2 regions of the Kitasatospora sp. NBC_00458 genome follow, and region 2 is predicted to be linked to the other one. Evidence: riboswitches for the same ligand, from Rfam matches in the RefSeq annotation. Region 2 holds a riboswitch; the other holds the start of a gene.

Region 1 (4,793 bases), 4.6 Mb from region 2:
TTACCCATGTCCGAAGGGCCCAGGCGCGGCGCCTCCCGGATCTCCAGCCCGATGCCGTGACCGATCGGGTGCGGAGAGGCCTCGGTGTGCCCGGCGGCGTGCAGGATCTCCCGCGCGGCCTGGTCGGGCACGTACTGCTCGACGCCCGGTCCGAGCGCCTCCCGCCCGGCCCGCTGGGCGCGGAACACCAGCCGGTGGAGCTCCACCTGCCAGGGCGCCGGGGCCGCCCCGATCACGAAGGTCCGGGCGGTCGACACCCCGTACCCGCGGTACCGGGCGCCCAGCACCACGGTCAGGAAGTCGCCCTCCTCCACCCGCCGGTCGGTGGGCTGGTGCGCCTGCTGGCCCGAGTGGCTGCCGGTGCCGACCGAGACCGGGAACGCCGCCCGGTCCGCGCCGTGGTCGATCATCCGGCGCTCCAGCTCCATCGCCAGGTGCCGCTCGGTCCGGCCGACCAGGATCGACTCCAGCAGCTCGCCGAGCGCCTGGTCGGCGATCTCGGCCGCGATCCGCAGATCGGCGATCTCGTGCTCGTCCTTCACCACCCGCAGCCGCTCCACCGCCTGGCCCAGGTCGGCCAGCCGCACGCCCTCGGCCAGCCCCGCCACGGAGCGGTGCCGGGTGACGGTCAGGTCGTGCTCCTCCACCGCCAGACCGCCCACCCCCAGCCGCGCCGCCGAGGCGGCCGCCGCCAGCGCGGTGTCGGCCCCGGCCGCGACCGGCACCCGGGTGACGTCCGCGGCGATCAGGTGCTCCCCCGCGTCGTCCGGCGGCAGGTCGTCGGGCAGCGTCAGCAGCACCCGGTCCCGGGTGAGCAGCAGCGTCGCCCCGCACGGCGGGCACCCGGTCAGGTACCGCACGTTCGCCGCCCTGGTGATCAGCGCCGCGTCGGCCCCGGTCGCACTGCAGTGCTCCCGCAACCGCTCCCGCCGGCCCGCGTACGCATCAGACATGGGTCGAGCCTACGAACCCCCACCCCGATCCGCCCGCCGAACGCCCCCACCCGGGCACGGGGGCGGCGCCCGCCGGGCCTCCGGGGGCCGGGGAGGGCGCCGGGGAGGGCGCCGCGTCCGGCGCCGGGAGGGGCCTCCGGGAGCCGCACGGATGCGGCTCCCGTGCCCGGTCGGCCCGGTGCCGCGCCGACCGGGCCGGGCCGGGCCGGGGCTACCCGGCCTCCCCCGCCGGCTCGGGAGCCGCCTCGGGAGCCGCCTCGGGGGCCGGAGCGGCGGCCGGTGCCGGTCGGAGCGGCTGCGGGCTCCACTTCCGCTCGACGCCCGCCAGCCGCCAGTACGCGATGGCCGCCGCCCAGACCACCACGAACAGGCCGACGATCGCGTAGCCGACGTTGTCCAGCGAGATCTCCGCGATCCAGCCGCTCACCGGGTCGGTGAGGTCGAGCTTCTCGTGCAGCACCCCGACCAGTTCGATGGTCCCGATGATGAACGCCACCGCGATCGACAGCCCGGTGATGGTCAGGTTGTAGTAGACCTTCCGCACCGGGTTGGAGAACGCCCACTGGTAGGCGAAGTTCATGAAGGTGCCGTCCAGCGTGTCGAACAGGCTCATCCCGGCCGCGAACAGCAGCGGCAGGCAGACGATCGCGTACCAGGGCAGGCCCGAGGCCGCACCGGAGCCGGCCATCACCATCAGCGACACCTCGGTCGCGGTGTCGAAGCCCAGGCCGAGCACCATCCCGACCGGGAACATCTGGCCCGGCCGGGTGATCGAGCGGGTCGCCCGGTTGAGCACCCGCGCCAGGAAGCCCCGCGCGTTCAGGTGCTCCTCCAGCTCGGCCTCGTCGTACCGCCCGGCGCGCATCGAGCGGAACACCTTGAGGATGCCGAACAGCGCCGCGAGGTTGAGCGCGCCGATCAGGTAGAGGAACACCCCGGAGGCCGAGGTCCCGACCACGCCCAGCCACTGGTGGGTGGTGGACTCGTCGTCCATCAGCGTTCCGGCCAGCTGGGCGCCGCCCGCCACCAGGGCCGCCATCAGCACGACCATCGAGGAGTGCCCGAGGGCGAACCAGAAGCCCACCGAGACCGGCCGCTTGCCGTCCGCCATCAGCTTGCGCGTGGTGTTGTCGATCACCGCGATGTGGTCGGCGTCGAAGGCGTGCCGCATGCCGAGGGTGTAGGCGGTGATGCCCAGGCCCACCCCGAAGACCTGGGTCCCGACCTCGTACTCCTCCGGCGCGACCAGGAATATCAGGGTGCCGAAGGCCACCACGTGCATGGCCAGGATCACACCCATCAGGCCGGCCGTGCGGAGGCTGTCCTCCCGCCTCCAGCGGAACGTCGGCAGGACGCTCGACGCCGTCGGATCGGCGGCGGTTTCGGGCAGGGTCATCTGCGGATCACGCTCCAGCACCTCGTGGAATGACGTTCGTGAGATGCCGTGGCCGGTCTCCTGGCTTACGGGCTTCCGGTACCCGCCTTCCCGGACGCGAGGCGTCCAGTGGCGTCGTGGGTACCGACGACTCCCCCGATCACAGTGGCGAGGGCCGCTCCGGACTGGGACCCCTGAGGGTCCGCCACCGGTCTTCCCGAGCACCACGGCGGGGAACACCGTAGGGGCCCCCGAACACCCTTGCAAGGCTGCGCACCTGCGCAGGTGTCCGGGATCACAGCCCGCCGGCTGCAAGAATGCGGGCATGCATCTCGTACCGGCCGACCGCGCGGGCCACCGCACCATCGACGGGCACCGGGTCTGCGAGGCGATCGCGGCGATCGGCGACGCCCACCGGGTCCGGACCTGGGCCGAGCGCTTCTCACTGCTCGCCGACCCCGGGCGGCTCTCCCTGCTGCTCGCCCTGCACCGGGCCGGGCCGCTCGCCGTCACCGACCTGGCGGTCGCCACCGGCATGCGCGACCCGGCCGTCTCCCAGGCGCTGAGGCTGCTGCGCACCGCGGGCGTGGTGGCCGGGGAGAAGGACGGACGTGTGGTGCGCTACCGGCTCGTCGACGACGCCATGCGCCCCCTCCTCGACGAGTGCGCCGGGGGCGAGCACATCGAGCTCCCCGGTCACACGGCCGACGAGGAGCGTCCCGGGTCCACCGCCGCGACCGGCTGACCGTTCCTCCGACCGGACGGCTGGCGGGGTACGGCGGCCGACCGCCGCGCCCCGGCGCCGCTCCCCCGCGGCGGCGGAACCGCTACGCCCGCTGGCAGGTCGGGCACCAGAAGAGGTTACGCGAGGCGTGCTCCTCGGTGCGGACGTCGGTGCCGCAGACCAGGCAGGGCATGGCGGCCCGGCGGTAGACGTAGACCTCTCCGCCGTGGTCGTCGACGCGCGGCGGCCGGCCCATCGCCTCCGGGGTGTGCTCGGGCCGGACGGTGTCGATCCGGCCCGCGCCGACGCCCTCGCGCATCAGCGCGACCAGGTCCGCCCAGATCGCGTCCCACTCGGCGCGGCGCAGGTCGCGGCCGGCCCGGTGCGGGTCGATGCCGTGCCGGAACAGCACCTCGGCGCGGTAGACGTTGCCGACCCCCGCCAGCACCTTCTGGTCCATCAGCAGCGCCGCGACCGTCGTCCGGCTGCCGGATATCCGCCGCCAGGCGAGCTCCGGGTCGGCGTCGGCCCGCAGCGGGTCGGGCCCGAGCCGGGCGGCGACGGCCGCCTTCTCCTCGCCGGTGATCAGCGCGCAGGTGTTGGGGCCGCGCAGGTCGGCGAAGTGGTCGTCGTTCTCCAGCCGCAGCCGGACCAGGCCGACCGGCGCCGGAGCCGGCCCGTCCCCGAAGCTGAAGCCGCCGTAGAGGCCGAGGTGGACGTGGACCCACGCGTCGTCCGCAAAGCCCAGGAACAGGTGCTTGCCGGTGGCCTCGGCCGCGACCAGCTCCTGCCCGTCGATCAGTGCGGCGCTGTCCGCGAACCGGCCCTGCGGGCTGGTGGCACGGACCGGACGGCCACCGAAGGCCCGGTGGTTCTCGGCGGCGAGACGGTGGATGATGTGGCCTTCCGGCACGGGCGCGGCTCCCCCTGGTGGTGCGATCAGGACCCGTCCATCTTCTCAGCCGGCACCGACAGACCGGGCCGGCGGACAGCCGCACGGACAGCCGCACGAACGGACTGTCGGACCGCCGGACGAACGGACGGGCAGCCGGTCGGACGAACGGACGAGCGGCCCGTCGGACCGACCGCTCAGCGCACCGGGATGCCCAGCAGCCGGGCCAGGATCACCCGGTCCAGCTCGGCGGCGGTCGCCGCGACGTCCAGGTGGGAGTTGTCGATGATCGGCAGCCCGGAGTTGTACCAGCCGGCCATCCGCCCGTGGATCCGGGCGACCTCCTCGTCCCCGAGCCGCCGGTTGCCGCTGCGCCGCGCGTTGCGGCTGAGCACCGAGTCCAGACTGGGCAGCAGCACCACCGGGATCATGCCCGGCCCGATGTGCCGCTTCCAGCCGCCGAGGCCGATCGCCGGGCGGTCCGGGAAGACGGCGTCGTCGATGATGCAGGAGATGCCGTTGGCGAGGTAGTTGCGGCAGGCGAAACCGCAGGTCCGCCGGGCCAGCCGGTACTGCGCCTCGGAGGCGTTGTTCCAGCCGGACTGCGGGTTGGCGAAGCCGGACTGCACCCACTCCCGGACGTCGTCGAGGCTGATGTGCGCGGTCGGGCTGGGGCGCCGCTCGGCCCAGTGCCGGGCGACGGTGGTCTTGCCGGCACCGGCCGGGCCGATCAGCAGCACCGCGATCGGACCGGTGGGCGCGTGCTGCTGCGGCGCGTGCACCGGGAGCTGGACGGGCGCACCGGAGGGCAGCAGGAAGTGCCCGGTGGAACCGGGCGGCACCGGGGCC
Region 2 (4,793 bases):
CGGCCAGATCCACTCCGGTCCGCCCCTCGGCGGCGAGCGCGCCCAGTTCGGCGGCCGCACCCCGGTAGCCGGCCCGGGCCGCGCTGCGCCGCGCGCCGGCCGGCCAGTCCAGCACCGGCGAGTCCAGGACCAGGCTGCTGATCGAGGACGCCCAGCCGGAACGGGCGGCGGTCTGCAGCACCGTCGTGGCGCCGAGCGACCAGCCGTACAGGATCACCTGGCCCGCCCCGCTGTCCAGGGCCCGCCGGACCGCCGCCTCGACGTCCCGCCACTCGGTCTCGCCGAAGTGGCCCAGGCCGTCCGGGGAAGCCGGCGCGCCCTCGTCTCCGCGGTAGTCGACCACGAGCACCGGGAGGCCCAGTCGCTGCAGCAGCGGGAGCACCGCGAGGCCCTGCTGCCGGTCGGCGCCGGGGCCGTGCACCAGGATCACCCACGTCCCCCGCTTGCCGTCCAGCCGCCAGGCGGGCAGCGCGCCCAGCTCGCCCTCGACGGCGGTCGCGGTGAACGGCAGGCCGAGCGCGGTCGTCGGGTCGCCGGTGTGGACCCGGGGGGTGAAGCGGACCTCGGTGCCGGCCGCCAGGGTGCCCCGGTCGGCGCGGAGCAGCCGGCGGGTGACGCCCTTCCCGTCGCGGTGCAGGACCTCGCCGACCACCGCGTGCCCGTCCTCGCCCCACTCGACGGCCCACCGGCCCGGCCGCCCGGCCGCCGGGCCCGGGGTGAAGGTGACCCGCCCGGCGCCGAGGGCCAGCACCTGCACCGGGCCGGACCGCGCCCGGACGGCGGCGGCCGGGTGCACCAGCCGCTCGGACGCCCGGCGGCCGATCACCAGCACGGCCGCCCCGGTACCGACGGCGGCTGCGGCCACGGTGGCCGCGATTCCCCAACGCATACTCGCTCCCCGCAGTTAAGTCCCGCAGTTAAGTCCCGGTGCCGGCCGGTGTTCTGGCCCCAGTCCACTAGCGGCGGCGGCCGGTGGCCAGTAGGACACGGCCGTCCGGGTCACTTCGGGAGCAAGGTCACACCGGGCCGGGACGCTCCGGAGCCGCCGGGAGCGGGCGCCGGAGCGGGGCCCGGCGGTGTGACCAAACGCTCCGTGACCTCGGTTGACTCCCGCTTCCGGGGCGTGATGGGATCCTTCAGCCAATACGGAGGCAAGCAGAGGAAGCCGGTGCGAGTCCGGCGCGGTCCCGCCACTGTCACCGGGGAGCACGTCCGGAAGAGGTCACTGCGAGCCGTCAGAAGCCGCTGGAAGGCCCGGAGGTGCGTTCGACCCGGAAGCCAGGAGACTCTCGCCCCCGGTACGTCGATCCAGGGCGCGGACCCTGAGTGAGGACACGCACGCGATGCAGGCTGCCCCGGCCTCGACCACCCGCCAGCGCCCCCGACCGTGCGTCCGCTGACCCGCGCCGCCGCGTTCGCCGCGGGCGCCGTCACCGGGTACCTCGCCGACTCCCGGTTCGGCGACCCGCGCCGCGGCCACCCGGTCGCCGTCTTCGGCTCCGCCGCCGGCCGGCTGGAGCGGCGGATCTGGCGCGACGACCGCGCCGCCGGCACCGCGTACACCGCGCTCTGCGTGGGCACCGTCGCCGCGGGCGCGCTGGCCGCCGACCGGCTGCTCGGCCGCGGGCCGCTCGGCCGGGCCGCGCTGGCCGCCGCCGCGACCTGGACGGTCCTCGGCGGCACCTCGCTCACCCGGGAGGCCCGGACCGTCGGCCGCTCGCTCGCCGCGGGCGACCTCGCGGCCGCCCGGGAGCGGCTGCCGCACCTGTGCGGGCGCGACCCGAGCGCGCTGGACGAGCACCAGCTGGCCCGCGCGGTGGTCGAGTCGGTCGCCGAGAACACCGCCGACGCCGTGGTCAACGCGCTGGTCTGGGGCGGCCTGGCGGGCACCCCCGGACTGCTGGCCTTCCGCGCCGTCAACACCCTGGACGCGATGGTCGGCCACCGCTCGCCCCGGTACGCCCGGTTCGGCTGGGCCTCGGCACGGCTGGACGACGTGGCGGGCTGGCCGGGCGCCCGGCTGACCGCGCTGCTGACGGTGGCCGCCGCGCCCGAGCCGCGCACCGCCTGGCGGGTCTGGCGGCGCGACGGCTCCGCGCACCCCAGCCCGAACGCGGGCCAGGCCGAGTCGGCCTTCGCCGGCGCGGTCGGCGTCCGGCTGGGCGGGACGCTGCAGTACGGCGAGCGCACCGAGCACCGCCCGGTGCTCGGCGAGGGGCTGCGGCCGGTCGGCGTGGACGACATCGAGCGGGCCTGCGTGCTCTCCCGGCGGGTGGGCGCACTGGCGCTGGGCACGACGGTCGCCGGGCACCTGCTGCTCCGCGCGGCCCTGGGCAGGAGGAGGGGAAGGGCATGAGCAACGCACTGCTGGTCGCCGGGACGACCTCGGACGCCGGGAAGAGCGTGGTCACCGCGGGCATCTGCCGCTGGCTGGCCCGACAGGGCGTCCACGTCGCGCCGTTCAAGGCGCAGAACATGTCGTTGAACTCCTTCGTCACCGCCGACGGCGCCGAGATCGGCCGCGCGCAGGCGATGCAGGCGCAGGCGGCCCGGGTGGAGCCCGAGGCGGCGATGAACCCGGTGCTGCTCAAGCCCGGGGCGGACGGCCGCAGCCAGGTGGTGCTGCTCGGCAGGCCGGTCGCCGAGGTCGGCGCACTGGACTACCGCGAGCGCAAGCCGCTGCTGCTGGAGCGGGCCCTGGAGTGCCTGGCGGACCTGCGCCGCCGGTACGACGTGGTGGTCTGCGAGGGCGCCGGCTCGCCCGCCGAGATCAACCTGCGGGACCGCGACATCGCCAACATGGGCCTGGCCACCGCCGCCGCGCTGCCGGTCGTCGTGGTCGGGGACATCGACCGGGGCGGCGTGTTCGCCGCGATGTACGGGACGCTGGCGCTGCTCTCCGCCGAGGACCAGCGGCACGTGGCCGGCTGGTTCGTCAACAAGTTCCGCGGCGACGCGCGGCTGCTGGCGCCCGGCCTGGAGATGCTGCGCGAGCTGACCGGCCGCCCGGTGCTCGGCACCCTGCCGATGCTGCCGGACCTCTGGCTGGACGCCGAGGACTCGCTGGACCTCTCCACCGTGGTCGACCGCACCGCCGGGCGCGGGCCGCTCGGCGCGGACGTGCTGCGGGTGGCCGTGCTGCGCTTCCCCCGGCTGTCCAACTTCACCGACCTCGACGCGCTGGCCCAGGAGCCCGGGGTGCTGGTCCGCTGGGCCACCCGGCCGGAGGAGCTCGCCGACGCCGACCTCGTCGTCCTGCCCGGCACCCGGGCCACCGTCTCCGACCTGGCCTGGCTGCGCGAGCGCGGCCTGGAGCAGGCGCTGAAGGCCCGGGCGGCGGCCGGACTGCCGGTCCTCGGGGTCTGCGGCGGCTACCAGATGCTGGCGCGGACGATCGTCGACGAGGTCGAGTCGAAGGCCGGGGCCGTGGACGGGCTCGGCCTGCTGCCGACGCACGTGCGGTTCGGCGTGGAGAAGGTGCTCGGCCGCCCCGTCGGCGAGGCCTACGGGCAGCGGGTCGAGGGCTACGAGATCCACCACGGCGTGGTCGCCGTGGAGGGCGGCACGCCCTTCCTGGACGGCTGCCGGGTGGGCGCGGTCTGGGGGACGACCTGGCACGGGGCGCTGGAGAACGACGGCTTCCGGCGCGCACTGCTGCGCGACGTCGCCGCGCTGGCGGGCCGGGCGTTCGTCCCCGCGCCGGACGTGTCGTTCGCCGAGGCGCGCGAGGCCCGGCTGGACCGGCTGGGAGAGCTGATCGAGGAGCACGCGGACACCGACGCGCTGTGGAAGCTGATCGAGGGCGGGGTGCCGGCGGCCGGATCGCTGCCGTTCCTGCCGCCCGGGGCCCCTGGGGCCTGTCCGGCCGATCTTGACGGGCGCGCGACGCCGGGCATCCCGCCTGGACGCACGCCCGGATCACCCAAGTACGTCCAGTACGAGGACGATCCGGCCGCACGCCCAGCCGGGCGCCCGACGCCGCGCGCTGATCCGCCAAGACCGACCGGACAGGCCCCCAAGGGAGAATCGTGAGTGAGAACCATGAGTGACGCCCGATACCCGTTCACCGCGATCGTCGGCATGGCCGACCTGCGGCTCGGGCTGCTGCTCAACGCGGTCTCCCCGGCGGTCGGCGGGGTGCTCGTGCGCGGCGAGAAGGGCACCGCCAAGTCGACCATGGTGCGCGCGCTGGCCGGCCTGCTGCCGTCCATCGCCGCCGTCGACGGCTGCCGCTTCGCCTGCGACCCGGCCGCGCCCGACCCGCAGTGCCCGGACGGCGCGCACGCCGGCGCCGGGGCGTCCGAGCGCCCGGCCCGGCTGGTCGAGCTGCCGGTCGGCGTCTCCGAGGACCGGATCGTCGGCTCGCTGGACCTGGAGCGGGCGCTCGCCGAGGGCGTCAAGGCGTACGAGCCCGGGCTGCTGGCACAGGCGCACCGCGGCGTGCTCTACATCGACGAGGTGAACCTGCTCCAGGACCACGTGGTGGACCTGCTGCTGGACGCCGCCGCGATGGGCCGCTCGTACGTGGAGCGCGAGGGCGTCTCGGTGCGGCACGCGGCGCGGTTCCTGCTGGTCGGCACGATGAACCCGGAGGAGGGCGAGCTGCGCCCGCAGCTGCTCGACCGGTTCGGCCTGACCGTCGAGATCGCCGCCACCCGGGAGCCGGTGGAGCGGGCCGAGGTGGTCCGCCGCCGGCTCGCCTACGACGCCGACCCGGCGGGCTTCGCCGACCGGTTCGCCGCGGACGAGCGGGCGCTGGCGCAGCGGATCACCGCCGCCCGGGAGCTGCTGCC

The links. A riboswitch is a leader RNA that binds a small molecule or an ion and turns the genes downstream of it on or off. The one in region 2 is predicted to bind cobalamin.
Region 1: another riboswitch for cobalamin. It lies ahead of OG550_RS06980 (HoxN/HupN/NixA family nickel/cobalt transporter); the one in region 2 lies ahead of OG550_RS27280 (cobalamin biosynthesis protein).

The regions. Positions count from the first base shown of each region.
Region 1 is NZ_CP107904.1:1,900,560-1,905,352, forward strand. Features, by position in the region: gene OG550_RS06975 (M24 family metallopeptidase) at 1-953, opposite strand, end outside; gene OG550_RS06980 (HoxN/HupN/NixA family nickel/cobalt transporter) at 1,165-2,349, opposite strand; cobalamin riboswitch at 2,383-2,572, opposite strand; gene OG550_RS06985 (ArsR/SmtB family transcription factor) at 2,654-3,073, shown strand; gene OG550_RS06990 (Fpg/Nei family DNA glycosylase) at 3,156-3,965, opposite strand; gene OG550_RS06995 (AAA family ATPase) at 4,142-4,793, opposite strand, start outside.
Region 2 is NZ_CP107904.1:6,515,450-6,520,242, reverse strand. Features, by position in the region: gene OG550_RS27285 (alpha/beta hydrolase family protein) at 1-889, opposite strand, end outside; cobalamin riboswitch at 1,107-1,309, shown strand; gene OG550_RS27280 (cobalamin biosynthesis protein) at 1,388-2,356, shown strand; gene OG550_RS27275 (cobyric acid synthase) at 2,353-4,032, shown strand; gene OG550_RS27270 (putative cobaltochelatase) at 4,042-4,793, shown strand, end outside.